DNA from 3 places in the Pantoea sp. X-Soil-ISGK-355 genome. Region 3 is predicted to be linked to each of the others. Evidence: predicted binding sites of a transcription regulator. Region 3 holds the regulator's gene; each other region holds the start of a gene.

Region 1 (4,200 bases), 3.0 Mb from region 3:
CCCAGCCGGGTGCCACCGCTACGCCAGGCGCTGCCGCAATAGCGCGCACCCGTGTCTGCCGGAACTGACCAAATAGCTGCCCCATCTGAGACTGCGACAGCAGCGCCGCCATCTGAGTGGCGAGCGTAACCAGGAATGACTCTTCGCTTTCATCAAACTGACGATGTTCGCGCTGCTGCACCACCAGCACGCCAAGAAGTTGACGACGGCTGATAATGGGCACGCCGAGGAAGGAGCGATAGCGCTCCTCTTTGACTGCGGGGATATATTTAAAGCTGGGGTGACTCTGGGCGTCAGCAAGGTTAATCGGTTCGGCCAGACGGCCCACTAAACCGACGATACCTTCGTCAAACGCCAGCGTCACGGTGCGGCCACGCGGTTTTTTGAGGCCGCGCGTCGCCATCAGGTAATAGCAGCGACGATCGTGGTCGGCGAGGTAAACGGAACAGACTTCCGTATCCATCGCCAGACAGATCTCATTGACCAGGATGTCGAGTGCTTCATTGAGACGCGGCGCACTCGCCACTTTTTCTACAATTTCGCGCAACTGAGTGAGCATAAAGGGCGTGGCCTAACCTCTCTTACGTCGATGGGCAGGATTATTTCGCTGCCCCGCACTCTCCTGCATAGACATCACCACGCCAGCGAATTCCTTCATTACCCGACGATAGACGTCGCGCTTAAAGGAGACAACCTGACGCACCGGATACCAGAAACTGACCCAGCGCCAGCCGTCAAATTCCGGCGTGCTGCTGTGCTGCACATTGATATCCGCGTCATTACACATTAACTGCAGAAGAAACCACTTTTGTTTCTGGCCGATACATACCGGCTTTGTGTCCCAACGCACCAAACGTTTTGGCAACTTGTAACGTAACCAGTTACGGGTAGAGGCAAGTATTCGAACATCTTTCCGGTGTAATCCGACCTCTTCGAACAGTTCGCGATACATCGCCTGTTCTGCGGTTTCACCGGGATTGATGCCTCCCTGAGGAAATTGCCAGGAGTGCTGTCCAAAGCGCCTGGCCCATAATACTTGTCCCTGCCGGTTACAGATTACGATACCAACATTCGGGCGGTAGCCATCATCATCGATCACCGGACTACCTCAAAGCAAAATTTGAATGGCCTGATTGTTTCACACTCCTTACAGGCGGTAAACCACTGGATTCATGGGGGGTTGAGGCATCAATAGCGGGATAACTCACAGAAAAGGGCATAGTTATAAACAAAGACTGCAAAAAAGCTCGATCTTATTCACCTTTTCTGTGGATAGCTTTGTGCAGAACGCGGGAGTTAACTGAATAACCCTGCTATCACACCTGGGAATACCGAAAAGAGTTAATTCCTTATCTGACTGATTAAAAATGAAATTAATGCAGAATCACGCTTCACTGGCTTTTTATAAACAGCGAATATTTTTACGCCCACTGACAATTGGTTAAATTATAATCACAGTGCTTTTTATCCACAGATAATCGCTCAGGGTTAGGTCAGGCCGGTGAAATTCTGTTCAAATGGCGAAAAGTCAAGGCTGTAAATGGAACCAGTACCGCAAAGATAAGGGGGTTATCCCACTTTTCTGTGGATAACCGGACTGGAGATCCTGTTCATTATTGCGGGTAAGCTGGGATAACCCTGACCCACTGCAGATAGCACGAGGGCAATCCACTCAAAAAAGCATGATCTATCATGTTATTATCGAGCCCGGACACGATTTATTTTAGCGGGACAACTTACTTATCCGTACCTGTACACATTTTAATCATTATGAGTTATCAACATGCGTTATCCACCAGGACCACCCGAAGATGAAGCCAGCCTGCTGGCACGCGCGCAGGATTTAGCCGGATTACCTATGGAAACGCTGGCTGCACGTGCCGGCCTGCCCATGCCTGCGGATCTTAAACGCGATAAAGGCTGGGTCGGCATGCTGCTGGAGTGGCACCTTGGGGCGAGCGCGGGCAGCAAAGCGGAACAGGACTTTGCCCATCTGGGTATCGAACTGAAAACCATCCCGATTGATGCACAGGGTAAACCGCTGGAAACCACCTTTGTCTGTGTCGCACCGCTGACCGGTAACAGCGGCGTAACCTGGCTTACCAGCCATGTGCGTCACAAGCTGGCGCGGGTGTTGTGGATCCCGGTTGAAGGTGGGCGTGAGATTCCGCTGCGGGAACGCCGTGTCGGCGCGCCACTGTTGTGGAGCCCGAATGCGGAAGAAGATGAGATGTTGCGACAGGACTGGGAGGAACTGATGGATATGATCGTGCTGGGGCGCGTTGAGCAGATTACCGCACGGCATGGTGCCTGGCTGCAAATCCGGCCCAAAGCCGCCAATAGCAAGGCACTGACCGAGGGAATCGGCGATCAGGGCCAGCCCATTATGACTCTGCCGCGCGGCTTCTACCTGAAGAAGAGCTTCACCGGTCCCCTGCTGGCGCGCCATTTTCTCCTGTAAATCGCGTCTCCTGCGCGACCAATGTCGCAATTTTGTGGGAGATTGGCGAATTCAATGCGTATAATCGCCGTTTACTTTTCGTTTAGGATTGAATGCCGGTATGTTTGAGTGGATTTCCGATCCCAACGCCTGGCTGGCGCTGGGCACCCTGACCATCCTTGAGGTGGTGCTGGGTATTGATAACATCATTTTCCTGTCGCTGGTGGTCGCTAAGCTGCCAAAACACCAGCAAGCCAGTGCACGCCGTATTGGTCTGATGGGCGCGATGCTGATGCGTCTTGGCCTGCTGGCTTCCATCGCGTGGGTCGCCCGTCTGACTAATCCGCTGTTTACGCTGATGGATCATGCATTCTCGGCGCGCGATCTGATTCTGCTGTTTGGCGGTCTGTTCCTGTTGTGGAAATCGAGCATGGAGATCCATGAAACGATTGAAGGCAGTGAAGGCGAGCACAACACCCGCGTTCATTCGTTCCTTGGTGCCATAGTGCAGATCATGATGCTCGACATTATTTTCAGCCTCGACTCCGTGATTACCGCCATCGGCCTCTCTGATCATCTGTTTATTATGATGGCGGCAGTGGTCATTGCAGTGCTGATGATGATGTTTGCCGCACGCGCCATTGGTGAGTTTGTTGAACGCCATCCGTCAGTCAAAATGCTGGCCCTCTCCTTCCTGATTCTGGTCGGTTTTACCCTGATTCTGGAGAGTTTCGCGGTTCACGTACCAAAAGGTTACATTTATTTTGCTATGTTCTTCTCCATGGCGGTTGAGTGCCTTAACCTGATGCGCAGCAAGAAAAAGCACGCCTGATAAAGTCAAGGGCGAGCCTGCTCGCCCGATTATTTTCAGAATCCTACGATTAACCCTGCCGGCAAAACCATTTATTACTACACTTTTTGCACTTAACGATTTGTGAGGAAGAGGCGAGATGAAAGGGTGGGCAGGCGTAGCAATGGTGATGGTAACCGCAGCGTTCCTGAGTGGATGCAGCTCTGATTATGTCATGGCGACCAAAGATGGCCGGATGATCATGACCGAAGGCAAGCCGAGCATTGATAAAGAGACCGGCCTGGTGCAGTACACCGACCAGACGGGTCACGAGGTGCAGATTAACAGCGACGAGGTCTCAACGATCATTGAACGTTAAGTGCCCGATTTAATCACCTGCCATCGATTCCACGCTGGCAGGCGATTTCCCCGACTTTTCCCCCTTCCTTCCCCGCCGTTGCTCGCGCTATAGTCCCTGAGGACACAACATTCCATTCCATAAAAAAAGGAAGCTGGCAATGCACTATCATCGTATTCCCCACAGCACGCTGGAAGTGAGTCAGCTGGGGTTGGGCACTATGACGTTTGGCGAACAGAACAGTGAAGCCGACGCCCATGCTCAACTGGATTTGGCTATCCGTTCCGGCATCAACTTTATTGATACTGCCGAGATGTATCCGGTGCCACCGCGCCCGGAAACTCAGGGTCTGACCGAACAATACATTGGCAGCTGGCTTAAACAGCGCGGCAGCCGCGACAAAATCATCCTGGCCAGTAAAGTGGCGGGTCCGTCACGCGGCAATGATGCTTCGATTCGCCCGGATATGGCACTTGACCGTAAAAACATCCGCGCCGCACTCGATGCCAGCCTGAAACGCCTGAACACCGACTACCTTGATCTCTACCAGTTGCACTGGCCACAGCGCCAGACCAACTATTTTGGCAAGCTGGGCTATCAGTACAGCGAGAC
Region 2 (4,200 bases), 2.1 Mb from region 3:
ATCAGCTTGACTTTTTGATTGAGAGTGACTTAAGTATACTTAACCCTGGTATTTAAGCAATCTTAAATTCAGGGTTAAGGACGTGGCTGTTCTGCACGCAGTGTGTTCCAGAGACCTTACCGGACAAAGGGGTGTGGCATGGAAAGTAGTCTGATTACCAGTATGGGTGCGTTGGTTCTGGGTGGGGGGGCAGCAGCACTGTTCTGGAAACCGTTATTGGCGGGTATTGCGTCAATCGTAACCAGTAATCGAGCCGGCGGCGAAATTATTACCAGCTACAAAGAGCAGGTGGTGTTGCTGAAAGAGAGCAACCTGATGATACGGGAGGAGAACGATGAGTTACGTGAACGTCATGACAGAAATTTGCGACGTATTGCGACACTCGAAACGGATCTACGGTTAATCAAGAATGCCGTAGGTATTTTACTGGCGATGACCGAAACCGATCAGAACGATAAATTTCGTAATGAGATTAATCGGCTGATCTCAACTCTGGAGGATCGCAGCGATGACAACAATTAACAGCCTTAAGGCTCCTATGTTACAACGGCGCAAAGTTATCCTCGGCTGCATTCTGCTGAGCTGTTCGATGATTTGCATTCTGATGACAATTATTTTTCTCTACGTCAGTAACACGGCAAATAAGCGGGTTGAGGAGATCCGGGCAGATTATCGGGTCATTGCAGCGCGGCGTGATGAGCGGGTGGATTTGCTGACCAGTCAGGTTGCAGCATTACAGCATAAGCTTGATGTGATACCTGATCGCGTCGCCGACAAAACGATCACAAAAGTAAAAGAAGTCGTGATTGAGAATGAGGTGCCATCCGCGAAACCCACCGGGAAACCGTAACTTCCGATTATTCTTAGTGCGGATTCGCTATGATCGACTAGTTTTAAATCTCCGGACGACATTTTGTACCTGAACTGACGTCCGCTGATTGGCCGGTTGATGAACCGCTAAGCCTAAACACTTTTGATAACTGACCAGAAGGAAATTTAGCATGAGCGATTCAACAGAAACCAAAACCAAAAATGACTATCTGCGCGATGTGACTTCGCAGCTTAAAGAGATGCGCCACTACGCGCAGACCAACACCGAAACCCTGTCCAGCCATTGGTTAGCGTTTGATGCTGGTGAGTATAAAGATAAGACGAATGCCGACCGTATCGATGCGTTGCTGAATAAGCAGGGGAAACTGCTGGAAGATCTGGATGCCGCCATTCAGGACATCGAGATTGAAATTAATCACAGTGAGCAGGAGAGCTGATTCATCTCCCGCTGACTGATACGGTGGCCGCTAAGAGATTAGTCGGCCACCAGCCACATTTCCGCTTCGTCGAACATCTCTTCAACAATACGCGCAACTGTCGCCTTATCGTTCTTACTCAAATCAGTATCAATCGCGTTACGTTCCATCGGCTTGACCTTAACTTCGATGTCAGGAAACACCCGATGTACCCGCTTTTCCAGCTCCTCACGAATCATCTCGCGAGCACCCGGTAAACCGGCAACGTTGCGCTTGTCATAAATCAACTCAACAAACATGATGGCAATCCATTCAGGGCAAAATCGCTGATATATAATACTGTAAATAAAAACAGTAGCAAGGCAGTGCGCCTGATTTCGCGTAAATTTTTATCTCGCGAAAACCTCCATCTTCGACTAGCAAAATGCGCACGCATCGCGACATAATGCTGGCTTACTTTTCAGGAGGTCCGCGATGCGACAACTGGTCATTGATATTCTGCTAAAGCTGGCAAAGATGGACGTCGATGCAAAAGAGCTGACGGCGCAGCTTGAAGCGCAGTCCCTGCTGGTTGCAGCGCTGCTGGTGCAGGCGAAACAGGACAACTCGCTGACCATTACAGAAACGGTGCAGGATGCCATCATTACCGCTTCGCAATCGTCGACTGAGTTTCTGCAGTCGGATGTTGATCTGCTGCTGACGCATATCAATCGTCTGCTGGCGGTTGCAAGCTATGTAGAAGTGAAAGGCAAAGCCACGGAAGAGCGAGAGTAGGGCCATTTTTCAATACACCTCCGGAGAGGAAAGCCCGGCAATCTCTCCGGAGGCAGTGCAGTTGCTTTGCCCAAAAGTGCAATCATCACCTGCGGCTTAACGTGAAGGTATCGCGTTTTTGCTTTACTGCTCTATCCGATGCTGTGCGACAGTCTGAGAGGTGTCACTTATACCTCTTCAGTGCAGGGAACGTTACAGCTCGTTTTTGATGCAGAACTCTTCCCAGCTCATTCCCAGCGACTCAGCATGAGATTTGAGATAGGTCTCGATAGCCTCAGCCGCTACCGCTTTATCGGGCTCAGCGAGCTGAATAGAAAAAATCATCCCATCCAGATTCTTCTGCCGTAAAAAGGCCGCATAGATGCGTTCGGCGTGCCATTCACGCAGCTGTCGCAGCGACAGATTAGCGGCACGGGCATCGCTCTCCGTTAACTCATCCAGTGCTGACTGAAAGTCGGGATGCGCGGTAAAAAACATTTCACGTGCCTGGGCATAATAGGCTTCTGGCGTTTTCATATTTATATTCCTGAAAGGCTGATGCAGCGCGTCAGTGTATCGGGTTGTCTTCCGCTTGTCAGGCGTGCCAGAGCCCATTCAGACTGCCAGTAGCCGATTAAAACGCTGACCGATGTCCTGGCTCATGAGTAAATTCTGCTGCAATCGGCCGCTTGCGGGTGTCTGAACAGCCAGATTCCTTGCGCTGCGCGGTGAAAAAATTATAACGTAGCCGCCATTGACGCGATCTTAGGGATTAAACATGAAAAAGTGGATGCTGATTGCCGCGCTGGCACTGAGTGGCTGTGCGCAAATCAACGATTATGAAAATGCGGTACAGGCGCCGGCACCGGCTGATCTGCAGGGGAACTGGCAAACTGTCGGCCCACAAAGCAGCCTGATCAGCGAACAGGCAATAGCCAGTCTGATTATCAATGCGGATGGCAGCACGCTGGATTGCCGCCAGTGGATGCGTGTGATTGCGAAGCCAGGCAAGCTGACCCGTCTGAACGGTGACTATGTCAACGTCACGCGAAAGATTCGGGTGATGCCGCTGGTCGTCGATAACAGTGAACTTAAGTATGACGGGCTGACCCTGCGCAAAGTGGCGCGTCCGACACTAGAGTGTCAGCAGGCACTGGAAGAAGTGGCAAAACAGCCGAAAGCTGCTGTCATTCAGAATATTGAACCGCAGCTGCTGCGCACGCCGATTACTGAGCATAACGCGCAGTCCTAACCGCAGCCCATAAAAAAACCGCCCCGGCAGCACGCGAAAGCGTCCGGCAGGGCGGTTTTACGCTTATTCAGTCACTTATTCTGCTACTACCCAGACGCTGACGCTGCCACCGTTACAGGCAAAGACGGCTGTACCGTGCTCGTCAGCCGTAATGGTCTCTTCACGGTTCCCCAGATGATCGCGCCAGACCTTACCGGCAAAGCCTTCGCCCATCGGCACACTTTTCTCGCCCGCATCGCCGTTCGACATGATCACCACACAGCCTGGCTGCGTTTCGGTGCCGCTGCGGCTGAACGCCACGCAGTTAGGATGATCAAAATAGTCGGTCTGCACGCCCCAGCCATACTGCTGACGTGCCCGGATTAATCCTTCCAGTTCAGGAATGACCGGCATCTCAATTTTGTGCGTCTCGCCGTCGCCGCCCTCATCTTCATAAGTCGCCCCGAAAAGGTCAGGATAGAAAATGGTTGGCACGCCCTGCTCACGCAGCAGGATCAGCGCATAGGCCAGCGGTTTGAACCAGGCCTCAACCGGCGCTTCGAGCGACTGCAGCGGCTGGGTGTCATGGTTAGCCACGATGGTCACGGCATGCCACGGATCCGCCACCACCAGCGAGTTAGCAAAAATCTGGCTCATATCGTAGGCGCTGCCTGCGGTAGAGGCCTGATGGAAGTTCATGTGCAGTGGCGCATCAAACAGCATGGTTTTGCCTTCCACCTGATGCACGTACTCCTGCAGCTTCTCGGTTTCAAACGACCAGTATTCCGCGACGATAAACATCGGTTCTTCAGCGACGTCCTGAATATGATCGATCCACTCTTTATAGAACCAGGCCGGGATATGTTTTACCGCATCCAGACGGAAGCCGGTGCAGGGCACCTGTTCCATCACCCAGCGCGCCCAGTATTTCAGCTCTTCCCTGACCGCATTGTTGCGGAAATCGATGTT
Region 3 (4,200 bases):
GCGCTGGATTTCCTGCTGGAGCAGGGTTTCATTCATCGGGTGGAATCCAACAACAGCTACGTCATGTGCCACCATTTTGAGGCACCGGCACATACATCGGTGATGCTGGTCTGTGACCGCTGTGCTGCGGTAACGGAGAAACAGGCGCAGGGCGTGGAGAAGATTATCGCAACGCTGGCGGGTGAAGCACAGTTCGCTTTACGTCATAGCGTGATTGAAGCGCATGGTTTATGTGAAAATTGTGCTGCGGTCGAAGCCTGTACGCACCATGAAAGCTGCGAGCATGACCATCAGGATGAGGGTAAAAAGCGGGGCAAACGCGGGTAATCTGCACATCCTTGTGCTGTTCCGTCCCTGTGCCGTTCCGGGGCGGGCGCGCCGGAAAGCTTTTAGCTGATTATCAGCCTGGTATCAGATTACCAGCGGTGATCTTTGTTCTGACCTTCCCAGTCGGTTACTTCACGCTCTGCTTCATCTTTCGCATAGCCATAACGTTCCTGGATTTTGCCGACCAGCTGATCGCGTTTACCTTCGATAACCTGCATGTCGTCATCGGTCAGCTTGCCCCATTTCTCTTTCATTTTGCCTTTGAACTGCTTCCAGTTGCCGCTGGCTTCATCTTTATTCATGGCAGACCTCCAATCCTCGGGGTTTAATGATTATCTTGTTACTTAACAAAATAACGATATAAAGCGCTGGTTAACTGCGCTGCATAGAGTTAATTATAGTAGCCAATTTATTAACCGTGGAATAATACAGAATAATCTGTATCGGCTTGCGTGCAGCCACGACTGACTCAGGCATCAAACCAGCTGTTCTGACGCCAGTGCTTACGCCAGATGAGCCACAGCGACAGGCCGCGCAGCGCCAGGAAAACCGTTACCGCCAGCCACAGTCCGTGATTACCCAGCGCCGGTACGCTGAGCAGCATCAGAAAGTAGCCTGCTGCTGCCACCACCATGCTGTTACGCATCTCACGTCCGCGTGTTGCGCCGATGAACATCCCATCCAGCAGATAACACCAGACGCCGATCAGCGGCATAACGATCTGCCAGACCAGATAGCGGTCAGCACTTTGTTGCAGCGAAGGAAGAGAGGTCAACAGGGTAACAATCTGCGGGCCAGCAATGGCATAGGTCAGGGAAAAGAACAGCGCTACCACCACCGCCTGCCGACAGGCAGAGTGCCAGACACGCAGCAGTTTGCCGCCATCTTTTGCACCATGGGCCTCGCCGGCAAAAGCTTCAACTGCGTAGGCAAAGCCATCCAGCGCATAGGCCGTGAACGTAATGAACATCAGCAATACCGCGTTAACCGCCACCACATCCGGGCCCAGCCGCGCGCCCAGCACGGTCAGCGAGGCGAAACAGAGTTGCAGCATCAATGAGCGCAGCATGATGTCCCGGTTCAGCCGCAGCAGCCGGCCGCTGTCACCGCGCCAGCTCTGCTTCAGCAGGCTTAACGTAATACCGCGCAGCTTCAGGACTCGCCAGACCATGATACCGCCGACACCCAGCGTGATGTACTCCGCCAGCGCCGTGGCGGTTGCCGCCCCCGCGACACCCCAGTGCAGTCCCATCACCAGCCAGAGATCGAGCCCGATGTTAACCAGATTGCCTACCACCAGCAGGATCACTGGCGCGCGCGCATACTGCACGCCCAGCAGCCAGCCCAGAATGACCAGGTTTGCCAGCGTGGCGGGTGCACTGAGCCAGCGAATCTGAATAAACAGCGCCGCCTGTTCCAGTACCGCGGGATTACCGCCAACCAGATGGGTCGCCAGCTGAATAATCGGATAACGTAAAGCGATGAACAGTACACCTGCCAGCAGCGCAATCATCAGCGGCTGGGTCAGCGCACGTGCCAGCGCCATTTTATCACCGGCACCAAACGCCTGCGCCGTCAGGCCAGTCGTACTCATTCGAAGAAAAAGCAGCAGCATAAAGAGGAAACTGGTCACAGTGGTCCCGACCGCAACCCCGCCAAGATAGACAGGGCTGTCGAGATGACCAATAACTGCAGTATCGACCACGCCCAGTAAGGGAACGGTGATATTTGAAAGGATCATCGGCAGCGCAAGCCGCCAGAGATTTTTATCCGTTGCCGTGAGAAAGCGCATTCGCCGTTCCGTGCTCAGTGTCGCTGCGCAAAACAGGCAGCGACAAAATTAGGGCAGACAGAATAGCATCAGAGAAAGCGAATGCACGCAGCCCTCAGAATCAGAGCCACTCGCCGTTACGCACCACGCCAACCGCCAGACCTTCAATGGTCAGGGACTGTGCACGGGTATCGACAACAATCGGGTCGAAATCGCTGTTTTCAGGCAGCAGATGCACGATAGCACCCTGCTTTTTCCAGCGCTTAACGGTGACTTCATCATCAATGCGGGCAACGACAACCTGGCCATTGCGCACATCCTGGGTTTTATGTACCGCGAGCAGGTCGCCATCCATAATCCCGATATCTTTCATCGACATTCCGCTGACGCGCAGCAGGAAGTCGGCAGAGGGCTTAAACAGGCCCGGATCCACTTTATAGTGGGTTTCGATATGTTCCTGCGCCATGATTGGCTCACCGGCAGCAACCCGGCCAATCAACGGTATGCCTTCTGAGGCTTCTTCTTCCATTAGCAGGCGAATGCCGCGCGATGCACCGGAAACGATCTCAATGACGCCTTTACGCGCCAGCGCTTTCAGGTGCTCTTCTGCCGCATTCGGTGAGCGGAAGCCCAGTTGTGCAGCAATCTCTGCGCGCGTAGGCGGCATGCCTGTTGAAGAAATATGGTCGCGAATCAGGTCATAGACCTGCTGCTGCCTGCTGGTTAATGCTTTCATCCCGCCCCCTGGTTGTTTATACAGTCGCTGTGAGTATATACAGGTATTGGCGAAATGGAAACCGATTGTCAGGCAAAACGCGGCTTCCGGCGCGATATGGAACGCTTATCGCAAATGTGTCCAGAGCAGCGCGATCCAGACAAAGAGTGCCAGTAAGATGCTGATCAGTACTGCCGCAGATCCCATATCTTTGGCCCGGCCCGCCAGCGGATGATGCTCCTGACCGATGCGGTCGACCACGGATTCAATGGCGCTATTAAGGATTTCGACAATGACCACCAGCACCACCGACCCAATCATCAGGATGCGTGAGACCACATCGACATCCAGCCAGCAGGCGATAATAATGGCGACCAGCGCAGCCAGGGCTTCCTGACGAAACGCCGCTTCATGTTGCCAGGCGGCACGCAGTCCCTGCCAGGAGTAACCTGCGGCTTTAATTATTCTGATAAGTCCGGTGGCATTATTTGCCATGATGTGGGAACCCTTTTATCGGATTGACGTCAATGTCTGGGCTGCGTGCAATTGGCACCACCACAGATCTTCGCTGCACTTTCTGGTATGCTTGCGGCGCTTTGCTAACAAGAGGCTTCATGTTGTCTATGTCAGGTTGGCGTAAACTCTATTACAAATTGCTTAATTTACCACTGTCGTTTTTGGTAAAAAGTAAGGCCATTCCGGCCGATCCCGTGTCTGAACATGGTCTGGATCCGACCCGACCTATTATGTATGTTTTGCCTTACGATTCGAAGGCCGACTTACTGACTTTACGCGCGCAGTGTCTGCGGCATCATCTGCCTGATCCGCTCTCTCCGCTGGAGATTGATGGTTCACTGCTGCCGCGCCACGTATTTATCCACGATGGCCCGCGCGTATTCCCCTACTTTGTGCCCAGCGTCGAATCGGTGAAAATCTTTCACGATTACCTCGATCTGCATCGCAATAATCCTAAGCTCGATATCCAGATGCTGCCGGTCACGGTAATGTTTGGCCGCGCACCAGGACGTGAAGTCCAGGGCGAAGCCACGCCACACCTGCGTGTGCTGAACGGTGTACAGAAGTTCTTTGCGGTGATCTGGCACGGACGCGACAGCTTTGTTCGCTTCTCGCCGACCGTCTCACTGCGCCGTATGGCCACGGAGCACGGTACGGATAAGTCGATCGCCCAGAAGCTGGCTCGCGTGGCGCGCATCCATTTTGCCCGTCAGCGGCTGGCGGCGATTGGCCCGCGTTTACCGGCGCGTCAGGATCTGTTCAACCGTCTGCTGCAATCCAAAGCGATTGAAAAAGCCGTCGAAGATGAAGCACGCAGCAAAAAAATCTCCCATGAGAAAGCGCAGCAGAATGCCGTTGAGATGATGGAAGA

The links. The regulator LexA, encoded in region 3, represses DNA repair genes until DNA is damaged. The targets are predictions, from matches to a motif close to TNCTGTATGTACATACAGNA.
Region 1: a site for LexA is predicted at 1,533-1,552, ahead of mutH (DNA mismatch repair endonuclease MutH). Genes of this name have one in related genera too.
Region 2: a site for LexA is predicted at 1,585-1,604, ahead of AC6I8J_RS11150 (DinI-like family protein). Genes of this name have one in related genera too.

The regions. Positions count from the first base shown of each region.
Region 1 is NZ_AP035971.1:3,283,468-3,287,667, forward strand. It holds gene ptsP (phosphoenolpyruvate--protein phosphotransferase) at 1-559, opposite strand, end outside; gene rppH (RNA pyrophosphohydrolase) at 572-1,099, opposite strand; gene mutH (DNA mismatch repair endonuclease MutH) at 1,784-2,461, shown strand; gene AC6I8J_RS15035 (TerC family protein) at 2,562-3,272, shown strand; gene AC6I8J_RS15040 (YgdI/YgdR family lipoprotein) at 3,391-3,609, shown strand; gene AC6I8J_RS15045 (NADP(H)-dependent aldo-keto reductase) at 3,749-4,200, shown strand, end outside.
Region 2 is NZ_AP035971.1:2,405,075-2,409,274, reverse strand. It holds gene AC6I8J_RS11170 (helix-turn-helix domain-containing protein) at 1-2, opposite strand, end outside; gene AC6I8J_RS11165 (hypothetical protein) at 139-522, shown strand; gene AC6I8J_RS11160 (hypothetical protein) at 605-850, shown strand; gene AC6I8J_RS11155 (hypothetical protein) at 1,002-1,268, shown strand; gene AC6I8J_RS11150 (DinI-like family protein) at 1,307-1,546, opposite strand; gene iraP (anti-adapter protein IraP) at 1,722-2,021, shown strand; gene AC6I8J_RS11140 (DUF6388 family protein) at 2,214-2,537, opposite strand; gene yedD (lipoprotein YedD) at 2,779-3,252, shown strand; gene amyA (alpha-amylase) at 3,328-4,200, opposite strand, start outside.
Region 3 is NZ_AP035971.1:320,497-324,696, reverse strand. It holds gene zur (zinc uptake transcriptional repressor Zur) at 1-327, shown strand, start outside; gene AC6I8J_RS01385 (CsbD family protein) at 417-629, opposite strand; gene dinF (MATE family efflux transporter DinF) at 797-2,119, opposite strand; gene lexA (transcriptional repressor LexA) at 2,220-2,834, opposite strand; gene AC6I8J_RS01370 (diacylglycerol kinase) at 2,940-3,308, opposite strand; gene plsB (glycerol-3-phosphate 1-O-acyltransferase PlsB) at 3,437-4,200, shown strand, end outside.